Regions from separate parts of the Rhodoferax ferrireducens T118 genome, predicted to be linked through region 4. Evidence: predicted binding sites of a transcription regulator. Region 4 holds the regulator's gene; each other region holds the start of a gene.
The links. The regulator sigma-54, encoded in region 4, starts transcription at its own class of promoters, with help from an activator protein. The targets are predictions, from matches to a motif close to TGGCANGNAANCTGCTTT.
Positions count from the first base shown of each region.

Region 1: a site for sigma-54 is predicted at 2,271-2,288, ahead of RFER_RS02580 (ammonium transporter). Genes of this name have one in related genera too.
Region 2: a site for sigma-54 is predicted at 1,163-1,180, ahead of RFER_RS19535 (PEP-CTERM sorting domain-containing protein). Genes of this name have one in related genera too.
Region 3: a site for sigma-54 is predicted at 1,997-2,014, ahead of RFER_RS24425 (PEP-CTERM sorting domain-containing protein). Genes of this name have one in related genera too.

Region 1 covers NC_007908.1:542,806-546,530, reverse strand. The annotation lists gene RFER_RS02595 (isovaleryl-CoA dehydrogenase) at 1-840, shown strand, start outside; gene RFER_RS02590 (DUF6172 family protein) at 950-1,273, shown strand; gene RFER_RS23895 (hypothetical protein) at 1,351-1,518, shown strand; gene RFER_RS02585 (TMEM165/GDT1 family protein) at 1,585-2,148, opposite strand; gene RFER_RS02580 (ammonium transporter) at 2,359-3,561, shown strand; gene ipdC (indolepyruvate/phenylpyruvate decarboxylase) at 3,706-3,725, opposite strand, start outside.
Region 2 covers NC_007908.1:4,295,381-4,299,105, forward strand. The annotation lists gene RFER_RS19535 (PEP-CTERM sorting domain-containing protein) at 45-1,118, opposite strand; gene RFER_RS19545 (molybdopterin-dependent oxidoreductase) at 1,444-3,660, shown strand.
Region 3 covers NC_007908.1:472,768-476,492, reverse strand. The annotation lists gene RFER_RS02320 (vitamin B12 dependent-methionine synthase activation domain-containing protein) at 1-906, opposite strand, end outside; S-adenosyl-L-homocysteine riboswitch at 930-1,000, opposite strand; gene RFER_RS24425 (PEP-CTERM sorting domain-containing protein) at 1,260-1,901, opposite strand; gene RFER_RS23880 (hypothetical protein) at 2,334-2,507, opposite strand; gene RFER_RS02310 (DsrE/DsrF/TusD sulfur relay family protein) at 2,518-2,871, opposite strand; gene RFER_RS02305 (ArsR/SmtB family transcription factor) at 2,873-3,634, opposite strand.
Region 4 covers NC_007908.1:813,462-817,186, reverse strand. The annotation lists gene RFER_RS03885 (THUMP domain-containing class I SAM-dependent RNA methyltransferase) at 1-1,131, opposite strand, end outside; gene RFER_RS03880 (RNA polymerase factor sigma-54) at 1,128-2,720, opposite strand; gene lptB (LPS export ABC transporter ATP-binding protein) at 2,734-3,528, opposite strand; gene lptA (lipopolysaccharide transport periplasmic protein LptA) at 3,528-3,725, opposite strand, start outside.

The DNA of each region.
Region 1 (3,725 bases), 270 kb from region 4:
GAGACCGAGCTGCGCGGCGCGCTGGCATGGATGGTCGGCGAAGAGGGGCGCGGCGTGCGCAACATCATCGAGATGGTCAGCATGACCCGCTTTGACTGCATGATCGGCTCCAGCGCGGGCATGCGCATGGCGGCGTCGCAGGCACTGCACCATTGCTCAGTGCGCTCGGCGTTTGGGCAGGTACTGAACCAGCAGCCGCTGATGCAAAACGTGTTGGCCGACCTGGCGCTGGAGAGTGAAGCCGCCACCACGTTGACGATGCGCATGGCGCGCGCCATGGACAACCGCTTTGAGGAACAGGAAGACCTGCTGGTGCGCCTGGTCACGGCAGTGGGCAAGTACTGGATTTGCAAGCGCACGCCGAACCATGCCTACGAAGCCATGGAGTGTATTGGTGGCAGCGGCGTGATGGAAGACAGCATGATGCCGCGCCTGTACCGGGAGGCGCCCGTGAACACCATCTGGGAGGGCAGCGGCAATGTGCAGTGCCTGGACGTGCTGCGCGCGCTGTCAAAAACACCCGCCGTGGTGGATGCTTTTTTTGCAGAAGTCAACCAGGCGCGCGGCGCCCAGGCCTTGCTGGACCGGCATATTGCCGCGCTGGCGACCGATCTCAAGGACTTGGCTGATTTTGAATACCGCGCGCGTGATGTGGTCGACCGCATGGCGCTGGCTCTGCAGGCCTCCCTGCTGGTGCGCCACGCCCCGGCGTTCGTGAGTGATGCGTTCTGCGAGTCACGCCTGGGGCAGGTCGGTCAGCACAACTACGGCACACTGCCGCGCGGTGTTGATGCCGGCGCCATCATCGCGCGCGCGACACCCAGGATCGCACGGGCCTGAAGCGCCTGCCACTGGCATGCGCCCAGTCAAAGCCGTCAACGCATAATCGAACGTTCGCGAATCACATCCCCATGTGGGGATGTGCCGCATTAATTCTCAGAAGGCCAGCGTGAAAAAAACGTTTAAATTAGACATTGAAGGCAAAAACCGTGACCGGGTGCTGGAAGCCACCAAACACGAGATCCGCAAGTACGTCAAGCGCCAACGGCGGGTGCCGCTGCCCGAGGGCGTGGACTATTGGGATTTTGACTGCAAATTTGGCAGCAATGAAGCCAACGCCGCGGTGGTCCATTTCGCCACCATCACGAGTTTGATTGATGCGCTGGCCAAGGACGGGGGCGCTGAGTTTTACCTGGAACTATTGGCCAAGCCCGGCCATCGCGCGGCCCGCGCGGCCGGTGCTGAGCCGTCTGATCAGGCCGACCGCGACTGACCCGAGCAAGCCGGGCCCGCTGCCCAATCCCAAGTGCGGGGATAATCGCCTGTTTTTAAAACTATCTGGAGTATTTCATGGCCAAAGAATTCCGTACTGAAGCTGAGCGCAAAGCCAGCCCCCGTCCTGTCGCCCCCAAAGGCGTGTGCTACACCGCCGGTCACGGCCAAATGCGCAGCCTGGAACGCGGCACCGCCACCAACAACAAGAAAAACCCCGGCAAGCGCTGCAAAAAAGGCGGTTAATCGCCCTTCACAAACCGGCGCCGTCATCGCACGTTGCGCCGGTGCTTGCCGCCTGAGCGCCAGGGTTTAAATCCACCCCAGCAAGGCCGCCAGCCCCAGCCCCAGGAAGATCAAGGCAGACACGATGTGCACCGCGCGCAGCGGCAGCAGTCGTGTCATGCGTTCACCCAGCCAGACCACCGGCGCATTGGCCAGCATCATGCCCAGCGTGGTACCGGCTATGACTGAAAAATAAGCGTGGTATTGCGCCGCCAGCATGACGGTGGCAACTTGGGTTTTATCCCCCATCTCGGCCAGGAAAAAGGCGATGACGGTGGTGCCAAAGACACCAAACCGGGGCGCCGCGCCCGTTTCGTCGTCGTCCATCTTGTCGGGAATCAGCATCCAGACCGCCATGGCGATGAACGAGCCGCCCAGCACCCAGCGCAGCACATCCGGTCCCAGCACGGTGGTCACCCAGGCCCCCACAGCCCCTGCCAGGGCGTGGTTGGCTAGGGTGGCGACAAAGATGCCCAGCACAATCGGCCAGGGCCGGCGAAAGCGCACCGCCAGCAGAAGTGCGAGTAGTTGGGTTTTGTCACCCATTTCGGCCAAGGCCACGATACCGGTTGAAACTAAAAATGCGTCCATAGCGGGCGATGGTAACGGACGAGCACCTGTGCCGGTGACCCTCCCTGCTTGTCGTCCTGCCTGCACCGCTTGGAGACACGGCGGCCCGGACGCACGTAGTCCGTACTCATGGGGGACCGTTTTGGCGCGTTTTTTGCTTTAGTTTGGTGCGCAGTCGGCAATCAGCTGCCGGATGCACCAATTCAATTCATTTTTTCTCAAAAGGTTTTCATGGAAGCACTCAAACAGGGCGCCGACACCTTGTTCATCTTGCTCGGCGCCGTCATGGTGCTGGCCATGCATGCAGGTTTTGCATTTCTGGAGCTCGGCACGGTCCGCCGCAAGAATCAGGTCAATGCGCTGGTCAAGATCCTGGTGGACTTTTCGGTCTCGACCATCGCGTACTTTCTGGTGGGTTATGGCGTCGCCTATGGCACTCATTTTTTTGTCGGCGCCGAGCAGTTGGCCGCCAAGAACGGTTTCGAGCTGGTCAGGTTCTTTTTCTTGCTGACGTTTGCCGCCGCCATTCCGGCCATTATTTCGGGCGGCATTGCCGAGCGCGCCCGCTTCTGGCCGCAACTGATCGCCACGGCGGTCATCGTCGGCTTTGTCTACCCATTTTTTGAGGGCATTGCCTGGAACCAGCATTTTGGCGTGCAGGGCTGGATCAAAAGCCTGACCGGCGCCGAGTTTCATGACTTTGCCGGCAGCGTGGTGGTGCACGCGGTGGGCGGCTGGGTTGCGCTGCCCGCCGTGATCTTGTTGGGCGCGCGCGCCAACCGCTACCGCAAGGACGGCGGCATTTCGGCCCATCCACCATCGAGCATTCCGTTTCTGGCGCTGGGTGCCTGGGTGCTGACGGTCGGCTGGTTTGGCTTTAACGTGATGAGCGCACAAACGCTGGACAAGATCTCGGGGCTGGTGGCGGTCAACTCGCTGATGGCGATGGTGGGCGGCACGCTGGCGGCGCTGGTGGCAGGCAAGAATGACCCTGGCTTTGTGCACAACGGACCCCTGGCAGGGCTGGTCGCCGTGTGCGCTGGCTCCGATCTGATGCACCCATTAGGTGCACTGGTGGTGGGTGTGGTGGCCGGTGCTCTGTTTGTGCGCATGTTCACCCTGACGCAAAACAGATGGAAGATTGACGACGTGCTGGGCGTGTGGCCACTACATGGCCTGTGCGGCACCTGGGGCGGCATTGCCGCCGGTATTTTTGGCAGCCAAGCGCTCGGCGGCCTGGGGGGCGTGAATCTGGGCGCCCAACTGATCGGCACCGCCATGGGTGTGGCCTGGGCCGTGGCGGGTGGTCTGCTGGTTTATGGCGGACTCAAAGCCGTCATGGGCTTGCGCCTGAGCCAGGAGGAAGAATACAACGGCGCCGACCTGTCCATTCACATGATCAGCGCCACGGCCGAGCGCGAGGTCAACTGGTGAAGCCTTTCAGGGCGAAGCAGGGAGCGCAATATTGCTACTATTTAAATAGCGTGTTGCGCCTGTACAGCGGGGGCTAGAGGCCTGTTTCTTATATATTTCCCAGCCTACCCCCGGACCTGTCACAGCGTGCGGACCGGGCGCCGTCTATTGCGGCGTGCTGAGCC
Region 2 (3,725 bases), 1.2 Mb from region 4:
AGGGCCTTTGTTGCTTTGGGACGCCGATTAAAACGGCGCCTGATTCAGTTCCTGCGGCGGCGTGCCAAGCCCGCGACAGCAAACAGGGCCAGTCCAACGAGTGCGAGCGAATTAGGCTCCGGAATGAAGTTCCCCGGCGTCAGCGCGCAAAAGTCGCAGATAAAGAGCTGCTCACCACCGTCGTTCAGCGCGCGCATCTTGAAATCGACCGACATGAAGTAACCAGCTGCCGCCCAGGCCTCCAGGTTGTTGTTGAGCTCACCCACATAGGCCGCGAACTCGGCATTGCTGGCGCCCAGGTTGTTGCTCACGAAGTAGTCCCCGGGATTGCAGGCAGCCTGATTGGCTGCGCCCTGGTTGTAGGCCGCGCCGGTTGTGAAGTCAACGCAGAAACGACCGACCGTGCTGACGTAATCAGTGGGTTGGTCGAAGGCCGTGAACAGCGGGTCGCCGGGGGTGTCACCGCAATGACCCAAAAAGCCCGAGTTCAAATTCGAGTTCAACTCATAGCAGGTGCCGGTTGGATTGCCAGCGGCATCCAGAATTTTGAGTTCGGCCCAGATGAACTGCTGCTGGGTAAGGTCCGTTCCCTGCTGGTTGTTGTCGAACAGGAAGACCAGGTCGCTGCGTATCGTTCCGTGGGTGAGATAAGCGAGTACCGATGACAGGCTCGCGTCCCAGCGGCCAACGATGTCGGATCCGCCCGCCCATGTCGTCGCCGGTTCATTGGCCGCGGTCATGTTGAACGCCGTGACGCCACTGCCCGTGGGCGCGTCGAACGGGTCGTCCACCTTGACAACCGCTGGCAACTGGCCGACAAACGGGCCGGTCGGACTGCTGTAATTATCGACCTGCGTCCCGTTGGAGTTTCTGTAGATGATCAGCTGGCTGTTGATCTGGCCCGGGCTCGACTGCACCGGGTAAGGGCCACTGGGCAGGCAGCGTGGGTCACCGGCGGCGGCACATTTCTGCAGCAGATCGAGCGAGTAAACGGAGAAATCACCGTACGTGCCGACCGTTATTTCGTTCGCCGGCGGCAGCAACAAACTGGTTGCATTGGCGGCAAAACTCGCCGCAAAAGCCACAATGGCTACCGGTAAAAACCTCTTGAGTTTCATCATAATCTCCTTGAAGGTTGATCGACGTGATGGGTTGACGATTAGCAGCATGTTTCATGCCAAGAGAGGGCGAGACGCCATGGAAGCCATAAGAATCAAGGACTTAACTTATGCATTGGCGACCATAGGGTCGCCGTGCCGGGGACGGGTGTAAAAATCGGCGACACTTTTTTGATCGAAACCGCAGTTCAGTTCCTCACGCACCGTTAATCTTGAGCCCCGGAAAAACCAGCAGCCACCTCAGCAAAACACGGCTGTCACCCATGTTCTGGACAACCCGCTTCAGCCTGTGACTCAATCCCCCCTTTCTTGAACGAGGCCTGCCATGACGGACACTACCCATTACCGAATTTGCCCCCTGTGCGAAGCCTGCTGCGGGCTGGAGATCAAGGTACAGGACGGTGTTGTGACCAGCATCAAGGGGGACGCCCGCGATGTGCTCAGCCAGGGCTATATCTGCCCCAAAGCGGTGGCACTCAAAGACCTGCATGACGACCCGGACCGGCTGCGCACGCCGCTGATCAAGCGCAACGGCCGGCATGTGGCCGCCACTTGGACGCAAGCCTTTGCCGAGATTGCGCGCCGCCTGCCGCCATTGCAGGCCCAGCACGGCCGCCAGGCGGTTGCCGTGGCGGTGGGCAACCCGACGGTGCACAAATACGGCTTGCTGACTTACTTCCCCAAGCTGGCCCGCGCTTTGGGCACGCGCAACGTGTTTTCAGCCTCCAGCCTGGACCAGGTGCCCAAGCAACTGGCCTGCGGCTTGATGTTTGGCCACTGGATGACGGTGCCGCTGCCCGACATCACGCGCACCCAGTTGCTGCTGGTGATCGGTGCCAACCCGCTGGCCAGCAACGGCAGCATGTGGACCGTGCCCGACTTTCGCGGCAAAGCCAAAGACCTGCAGGCCCGTGGTGGCCGCCTGGTGGTGATTGACCCCAGGTGCACCGAGACCGCCGCCGTGGCCGATGCGCACCACTTCATTCGCCCCGGTGCCGACGTGTTTTTGCTGGCGGCCATGGTGAACACCCTGTTTGCCAGGCAATGGGTGCGATTGGGCGCGGTGGCTGACTGGGTGAGTGGCGTTGATGCGGTGCAGCAAGCGGTGGCTGCTTTCACGCCTGAGGCGGTGGCCGCGCGCTGCGGCATGACGGCTGACACCATTGTTGAATTGACGGGTGAGCTGGCGCACACCGAGCGCGCCGCCGTCTATGGCCGCATCGGCACCTGCACACAAACCTTTGGCACGCTGGCGAGCTGGCTGGTGGATGTGCTCAACATCCTCACCGGCCATCTGGATGTGCCGGGCGGCGCCATGTTCACCAAAGCCGCCGCGTTTGCCAGCAACACGTCGGGTGCCAGCGGCAGCGGGCGCGGCGTGGCCACGGGACGCCATCACTCGCGCGTGAGCGGCGCGCCCGAGGTGATGGGTGAGCTGCCCATGACCTGCCTGGCTGAAGAAATCGAGACCCCCGGCACCGATCAAGTCCGCGCCCTGATCACGGTGGCGACCAACCCGGTGATCTCGGCGCCCAACGGGGCGCGTCTGGCCCAGGCGTTGGAGGCGCTGGACTTCATGGTCAGTGTGGACATTTACCTGAACGAGACCACGCGCCATGCGGACGTTGTTTTGCCGGGCGTATCGCCCCTGCAGGACGAGCACTTTGACGTGTCATTCCCCCAGTTGTCGTGGCGCAACCACGCCCGCTACAGCCGACCGGTGCTGCCGGCCGAGGATCGGCCCTCCGAGTGGCAAATCCTGCTCAAGCTGGCCGCCATCGTGCAAGGTCATGGTGCCGACGTGGATGTGAATGCTTTGGATGACGCGCAGTTTGCGCAAGATACACAGCGTCAGTTCGGTGCACAAGCCGCTGCGGTGATGGACGCCACCCAAAACCTGCGCGGGCCCCAACGCCTGCTCGATGTGGCCTTGCGCACCGGCCCCTATGGCGACGCCTTTGGCCTGAAACCCGATGGCTTGACCCTGGCCAAGGTGATTGCGGCCAGCGGCAGCGGCGGCATGGACCTGGGCGAGTTGCAGCCGCGTGTGCCGGAGCTGTTGCGCACCCCCAGCGGCAAGATTGAGTTGGCCCCGCCCCTGCTGCTGGCCGACCTGCCGCGTGCCTGGGCCGACCTGCACAGCAAGGCGCCAGATCTGGTCATCATCGGCCGGCGCGATGTGCGCAGCAACAACAGCTGGATGCACAACCTGCCCACCCTGGCCAAGGGGCCGTTTCGGTGTACCGCCCTGGTGCACCCGTTTGATGCGGCGCGCCTGCACCTCACAGAAGGAGCGTTGGCGCGCATCAGCAACGGCGCGGGCAGCATTGAGGCGCAGGTGCAAATCAGCACCGACATGATGCCCGGCGTGGTCAGCCTGCCGCACGGCTGGGGCCACGACTTGCCCGGTGCGCAATTGAGCCTGGCCGCCCAGCGCCCCGGTGCCAACCTGAATGCGCTGCTGGATGATCAGGCGCGCGACCCGCTCTCCGGCAATGCCGTGTTGAGCGGGGTGGCGATCAGCATGATGGCAATGGCTTGACAGCTTTCAGCCAGCAGGCTGCGAATAAAGCCGCAGCTGCGGGCGTTGACAAATCTCAAGCGGTT
Region 3 (3,725 bases), 340 kb from region 4:
GCGCAGCTCCGGCTCCAGGTCATCGTAGACGCCGACCATGCCGGCGTTGACGATGCCCATGTCCATGCCGGCCTTGATGGCGTGGTACAGAAACACGGTGTGAATCGCTTCGCGCACCGGGTCGTTGCCCCGGAAGCTGAAAGACACGTTGCTGACACCGCCAGACACCTTGGCACCGGGCAGATGCTGCTTGATCCAGCGCGTGGCGTTGATGAAATCGACCGCGTAGTTGTTGTGCTCTTCAATGCCGGTGGCGATGGCGAAGATGTTGGGATCGAAGATGATGTCTTCCGGCGGAAAACCCACCTCATCGACCAGGATGCGGTAGGCGCGCTCGCAAATGCCGATCTTGCGCTCGTAAGTGTCGGCTTGGCCCTGCTCGTCAAACGCCATCACCACGGCAGCGGCTCCGTAGCGGCGCAGCAGCTTGGCCTGATGTTTGAAAGCGTCCACGCCTTCTTTCATGCTGATGGAGTTGACCACCGGTTTGCCCTGCACGCAGCGCAGGCCGGCCTCGATGACACTCCATTTGCTGGAGTCAATCATGACCGGAACCCTTGAAATATCGGGCTCTGACGCTATCAAATTCAAGAATTTCACCATGGCCGCCTGGCTGTCGAGCATGGCCTCGTCCATGTTGATGTCGATGATCTGGGCGCCGTTCTCGACCTGCTGGCGCGCCACGCTCAGGGCCTGGTCAAACTCGCCGTTCAAAATCATGCGGGCAAAGGCCTTGGAGCCAGTCACATTGGTGCGCTCGCCGATGTTGACAAACGAAGCGATGGGGGACAGATCTTCTGCTCTGTCCCCGGCTGATGGGGAGGGTGCATCGGCTGACAGCGCAAGGCCAATCGTCAACGGCTCCAGGCCGGACAACTTCATGGAGGGGGCAATAATTTCGGACATGCAACTCACCTGTAGCTAAATGGATCAGGTGAGCGTCGTTGGGGTCATCCAAGCCTGACCGGCCATGTGGCCGACTGCAACGCTCCTTGGAAGAAATGAATTTTAAGGGCTAAGCAGTCCGGATATTGCAGCAGGGGTTTGTCGTCACGCTGCTCAGCCGCCCGCGCAATGTCAACGGACTCATGAAAGCCGTCACAGCAGTCATTGGAGTTGATGAAAAATTGACGGCCAATGACAGGATTTGGGTACTTGGGCCAAGCTCACGAAGCCAAACGCCCACGTTGCATGGAGGCGCGGGACCGGGCCATCCTTCGACAGCCCAGCCTGCGCGTCATAACGCGCCCTACATGGTTTTATATTTTGGCGCGGCGGCGTACAAAAGCCAGGCCAGCGAGCCCCAGGCCCAGCAGCGCAAGTGACATCGGTTCGGGAACCTGCGCGAATGTGGCGTCAACCTGCACGGCGGCACCGTGGTTGTAGCCCCACTGTAGATAGTTATCTATGGCGGTGAACGCAATGAGATTGTCGCCAATGACCAGGTGCGAGGTGATGTCAGCAAATGAGTTATTGGCAAATCCGTTGTGATCACTAACCACAAGGTTGCCGTTCACATAGATATCTCCGTCGTCGTCAAAGCCATTGTTGAGGACTGCAGACAAAGGAAGGGCGCTGAGATTAAAGATACCTCTGGCCCAAATCTGGGTCTCGCTCTGGGAAAATTGCCCGCCCCCACTCCAAATGACTTTCGCCACGTAACCTGGCCAAGGGGAAAGTTCAGTCGCGGATGCCCACCCAGAATCGTTGAAGATTGCATTGCCATTCCAGCCGCTTGGTCCGAGGTCGCCTGCCGTGACTTTCCAAGATGCATCTGTCGCCGTCAGCACAGTGGCCGAACTTGAAGGGGCGACACCCAGCAAGCCCAGGAATAGCGCCGCAACACAGCCCATTGTCTTCATACTGTGCGCGAAGGTGCACCTTGCGAAATTCAGCTTCATGATATTTCTCCAGAGAAAATGAAGAACAACAGCACATCTGCTATTCATTTAGCAATGCAGACCGCTGTCGCGTGTCGCAGGTGCATTTTCATCAACAAGCATAATTCTTGCCATCATTCGTAACCTGTTGATATTTGTTACTTATTTCCTCGTTTTGTTGTCAGTCTACAAGCGGGTGTAAATTTTCTCGACAGGATGCAAGCCGTATGGGGCGCAGAAATACGAAGGGTTGTCGGATGCCCGCCCGTGGCGGCGTGCGATAGGCGACCCGATCACCGTCAAAGGGTGGGCGTCGTACAACCCTAAGCGAAAGCGGCCATTGGAGCAAGTCGATCGACCTTCCTCGTGCCTGCCAACGTGGTGCTATCTGACGCTGCAACAGGCAGTTTGTTGCAGCAATGGAGTGAGGCTTGGGATTGCAGCCTGCGCCAGCTACGCGGAGATTCGACCGAAGGGGCGCGCGGACGAAGGATTACCGAAATGCACGCGCAGAAACGGCAGCGTGGCCTCAAGCACTTCCGGCGCGACCGGCGTTGTGGCGTTGTAGTCGAGGTAGATTAGCTGGTTCATTTGACCAGCCCCCGGAATCAACGCGGTTCGTGTCACGGGGTGCTCCTTAAAAAACCAGGACCTTGTCACTCCACTGCGTCCATGCGGCAAGCTCGTCCATCGAGCTGCGGGAAGCGCCCTTGACCAAGTCAGTTTCACTGATGCCGCGCGCGTCAATGCAACTGCCGCAGACACCAATCGCGCCGCCGGCGCGCTCAATCATGCCCAGCATGTCGCCAAGGTTGTAGTAGCCCTGGGGCACCTTCTGCCCGGCCTTGGCGCAGGCGGCGGCATCTCCGATCAGGAACAGCTTGACTTCGGCGTCGCCCGCCTTCAGCAGGGAACGCGCCAGACGCAGGCCGTTGTAGCTTCGTTCGGTGCCGTAGGGCGGATCGTTAAGAATGAAAAGATACTTGACCATGTCATTGGCCTCCTGGTTTGATGGTCGACTGCAAAGGGTTGAAGTTTTTGCGGACCGGCTCCTGAGGGGTGATGCCGGTTCTTGGCTGGCTTGGCTCCCCTGCAGAGGCCTGGACCGGGAGTCCGGCAGCCTGCCACTCGCTGACGCCGTCAAGTATCTTGCGTACCCGATAGCCCTTGGCTGCAAGCAGAACGACAGCTTCGTCGGACAGCAAACAGAAGGGTCCGCGGCAATAGGCCACGATGTCCTTGTCGAAGGGCAGTTCCGCGAGCCGTTTTTCGATCTCGGCCATCGGCATCGAGCGGGCAAAAGGCAGGTGCGCCGCCTCGTACTCGGCTAGCGGCCGAACGTCGATGACAACGACATCGCCCCGCCTGGCCTGTTCCAGCAGTGCTTCTCGGCCGACTGAGGCGAGCCTGGCCGGATCGGCCACCATCTGATCCAACGCCAACCTCAGTTCCAGCAAGTGCTCCTCGGCGACCTCCCGCAATGTCACCAGCAAGCCAGCCACGTCACCACCCGTCAGCCGGTAGACCACATACTTGCCGTCGCGACGAGAGGTGACCAAGCGAGCATCCCGCAAGGCCTTCAGGTGCGCGCTGATGAGCTTGATGTCGGCCGACAACTCGGTCGCCATGACGTCAACCGTTTTTTCCCCCTGCGCCAGCAACTCCAGCAACTCCAGCCGTTTCGGGCTGGAAACCGCCTTGCCGATGCGTGCGACTTGTTCGTAGAGCAAGTCTTTTAGCGTTCTTTGATTCATTCGTACATTCTAACAATTAAGAGAATGATTGAGAATAAGCTGACCTGTTTGCATCTATAAGCACCGGGGCCTGTACCAACCCGCCGGAGCC
Region 4 (3,725 bases):
GCCGGGGTAGTTCTTCTTCCAGTGGCTGGCCAGCTGGCTGAAGAATTCGCCACCTTCCTGCGTCTGCGGCAGCTCGCGGGCACCAAAACGACCCACTTCGGCCTCTTCGTCCTCAAACTGGCTGGCCGCGTGGCGCGCCCCTTTGGCCACACCGGCGACCTCGATGCGCTCGCCATACGGTGGGTTGAGCAGCATCACACCAGGAATATCAATCGGCGGCAGGCGCTGCAAGGCGTCGCCACCGCGAAACTCGATCACGTCGGCAACGCCGGCGCGCTGCGCGTTGCGCTGGGCAAAGTCGACCATGCGGTGCGCCACGTCACTGCCGAAAATAATAGGTTTTTGGCCTGGAGCCCTCGTCACTTCTGACTCTTTAGCTTCTTTTTTTATAGCATCCCAGACGGGGCGCTGGAACGGCAAATACTTCTCGAAGGCAAAACGGCGCAGCGAGCCGGCGGCAATATTGCAGGCGATCTGGGCCGCTTCAATCACAATCGTGCCGCTGCCGCAGCAGGGGTCGTACAGCGGCAGCAAATCCTCGTCGCCATCGGCCCAGCCACTGGCGGCCAGCATGGCGGCGGCCAGGGTTTCTTTCAAGGGCGCGTCGCCCTTGTCTTCGCGCCAGCCGCGCTTGAACAGGGGCTCGCCCGAGGTGTCGATGTAGAGCGAGCAGCTGTCGGTGGTCAGGTGCGTGTAGATGCGCACATCGGGCCACTGGGTGTTGACGTCCGGGCGCACGCCGCCCGCCGTGACGCGGAAACGGTCACACACCGCGTCCTTGATCTTGAGCGCGGCAAAGTTGAGGCTGGTCAGCGGGCTGTGCTGCGCCGTCACTTCCACCTTGATGCTTTCGCGCGGCGTGAACCAGCGCTCCCAGGCCACCTCACTGGCGGCGCGGTACAAATCCTGTTCGTTGCGGTACTCGGTGAACGACAGCAGCACCAGCACACGCTGCGCCAGCCGGCTGTAGAGGTTGAGCAGCATCGCGTGCGCGAAGGACGTGCGCACGGCCACGCCGCCGCGCTGCTTGGTCACGCAGCCCGGCGGCAAGCCGGTGATGCGCAGCACCTCGGGGGCCAGGTAGTCTTCCACGCCAGCGGCGCAGGGCAAGAAGAGTTGCAGTTGGTTCACAAGGCTTTCCTTAAGCTCGCGGGAGCGATGCGCAGCCCCTCGCGGTATTTGGCCACGGTGCGGCGGGCGCATTCGATGCCCTGCTCTTTGAGCATCTCGGACAACTGGTGGTCACTGAGCGGCTTGGCCGGGCTCTCGGCGCTGATAAATTGTTTGATCAAGGCCCGCACCGCCGTGCTCGACGCATTGCCACCCGACTCGGTGCCCAGGCCGGAGCCAAAGAAATACTTGAGCTCGAAGGTGCCAAACGGGGTCGCCATGTATTTGGCGGTGGTCACGCGGCTGATGGTGGACTCGTGCAGACCGAGCTCTTCGGCAATCTCACGCAGCACCAGCGGGCGCATGGCGAGTTCGCCATGCATGAAAAAACTCTTTTGCCGCTCGACGATGGCCGAGCTGACGCGCAGGATGGTGTCAAAGCGCTGCTGGATGTTCTTGATGAACCAGCGTGCCTCCTGCAGGCGCTGCTGCAGGGCGGCGTAGCTGGACGCATCGTTGCCGCCGCCCTTGTGCTGTTTGATGGCATTGGCGTAGATGTCGTGCACGCGCAGGCGCGGCATCACATCGGTGTTCAGGCGCACCTGAAATTTGGCCTGCGTACCCTGGCCCACTTGAATCACCAGGACATCGGGCACCACGATGTTGCGCTCCACATTCACGAAGCGCCGCCCCGGCTTGGGCTCCAGACGGGCGATCAGCGCAATGGCTTCGCGCACGGCAGCATCCGTCGCGTCGCACAGCAGCATCAGGCGCTTGACGTCACGCCGGGCCAGCAACTCCATGGGTTGGGCACAAATACGCAGCGCCACCTGCACGGTGGCGGCGCGGGCCGGCTCTAGCCGCTCCAGCTGCTGCAAGGCGCGCAGTTGCAGACTCAGGCATTCCGCCAGATCTCGCGCACCCACACCCGCCGGCTCCAGGCTCTGCAGCAGCCCCAAGGCGACCGTGAAATGGTGGACCAGCTGCTCCACCTGGGCCTCATCGCCGCCGGCGAGCCCCTCGGCGAGCGAGGTCAGCGTGTCTTCCAGATAACCATCGTCATTAAGCGACTCGATCAAGAACTGCAAGGCGGCGCGATCCTCGGCACTCAGGCGCAAGGCCAGCGCCTGCGCGTGCAGGTGGCTTTGCAGCGACACCTGGGTGCGCGCCAGCTCGGTCACATCGGCGTCGTCATCGCCGTTGAGGTTGTTGCTGCGGGCTTTGGCGTCACCGCCCCACTCGCTGTCATCGGGCGCCAAGGAGGCGCTGCCGTCGCCCTCCCAACTCTGCGCATCGTCCGCCGAGAGCGGCGAATCATTTGAATCATTCTCGGCTGTAGCCCTCGTCTCTGTTGGATAGTCAGCTACCGAACTTGTAGCACGTTCAGCGTCGAGGTCATCACCCCGGACCGGTGTGTCAGCCTGCGCCAGACCAAATTCCTCACGCGGCGACTCGTCTGCCGTCATCTCCAGAAACGGGTTGTCATCGAGCATCTGGTCCACCTCCGCGCTGAGCTCCAGCGTGGAGAGTTGCAGCAAGCGGATCGACTGCTGCAACTGTGGCGTCAGCGCCAGATGCTGCGAAACCCGAAGGGAAAGGCCTTGTTTCATGGGGTCAACATGTTTACATCTTGAAGTGCTCGCCGAGATAGACCCGGCGCACTTCAGCATCGTTGACGATCTCGGCCGGGGTGCCCTGGGCCAGCACGCTGCCATCGCTGATGATGTAGGCGTGGTCGCAAATACCCAGCGTTTCGCGCACGTTGTGGTCGGTGATCAGCACCCCGATGCCGCGGTTCTTCAGGAAGCTGATGATGCGCTGGATCTCGATCACGGCAATCGGGTCGATCCCGGCAAACGGCTCGTCGAGCAGAATGAAACGCGGCTGCGTGGCCAGTGCGCGCGCAATCTCGACCCGGCGGCGTTCACCACCGGACAGAGCCAGCGCCGGGGTTTCCCGCAGGTGCTCCACGCGCAGGTCCTGCAGCAAGGCGGTCAGTCGTTTTTCAATTTCGTCCTTGCTCAGCGGCTGGCCGGATTCGTCATGCTGCAGCTCCAAAACCGCCCGCACATTGTCTTCTGCGTTGAGCTTGCGAAAAATGGACGCCTCTTGCGGCAGGTAGCTCAAGCCCAGCCGGGCACGCTTGTGAATCGGCATGCGCTCAACCGACTGACCATCGATCTTGATGTCACCCGCGCTGGCATGCACCAGGCCGACAATCATGTAGAAGGATGTCGTTTTGCCGGCGCCGTTGGGCCCCAGCAAACCGACCACCTCGCCCTTGCAGACCACCAGCGACACGTCTTTGACCACCTGGCGACTGCCGTAGAACTTCTGCAGGTGGCTGACTTCGAGTCGACTCTCGCACTGGGCGCCATCGCTGCGCAACTGGGCTGGGCGGACAAGATTGTCTGGCATCACTTCTTATCCCCGCCCAGCGTCGTGGTGGCGCGCAGCGCATCGGCTGGCGCTGAAGCTGCATTGGCGGGCGCCGTTGCCGCCGCTGCCGCTGCGGCGGCATTGGGTTTCGGCGTCAGCATGGCACGCACGCGGCCGCCTGTCGCGCTCGGCGCTCCTTGGGCCACACCGCCATCAACGGTGAACACGTCGGTGCT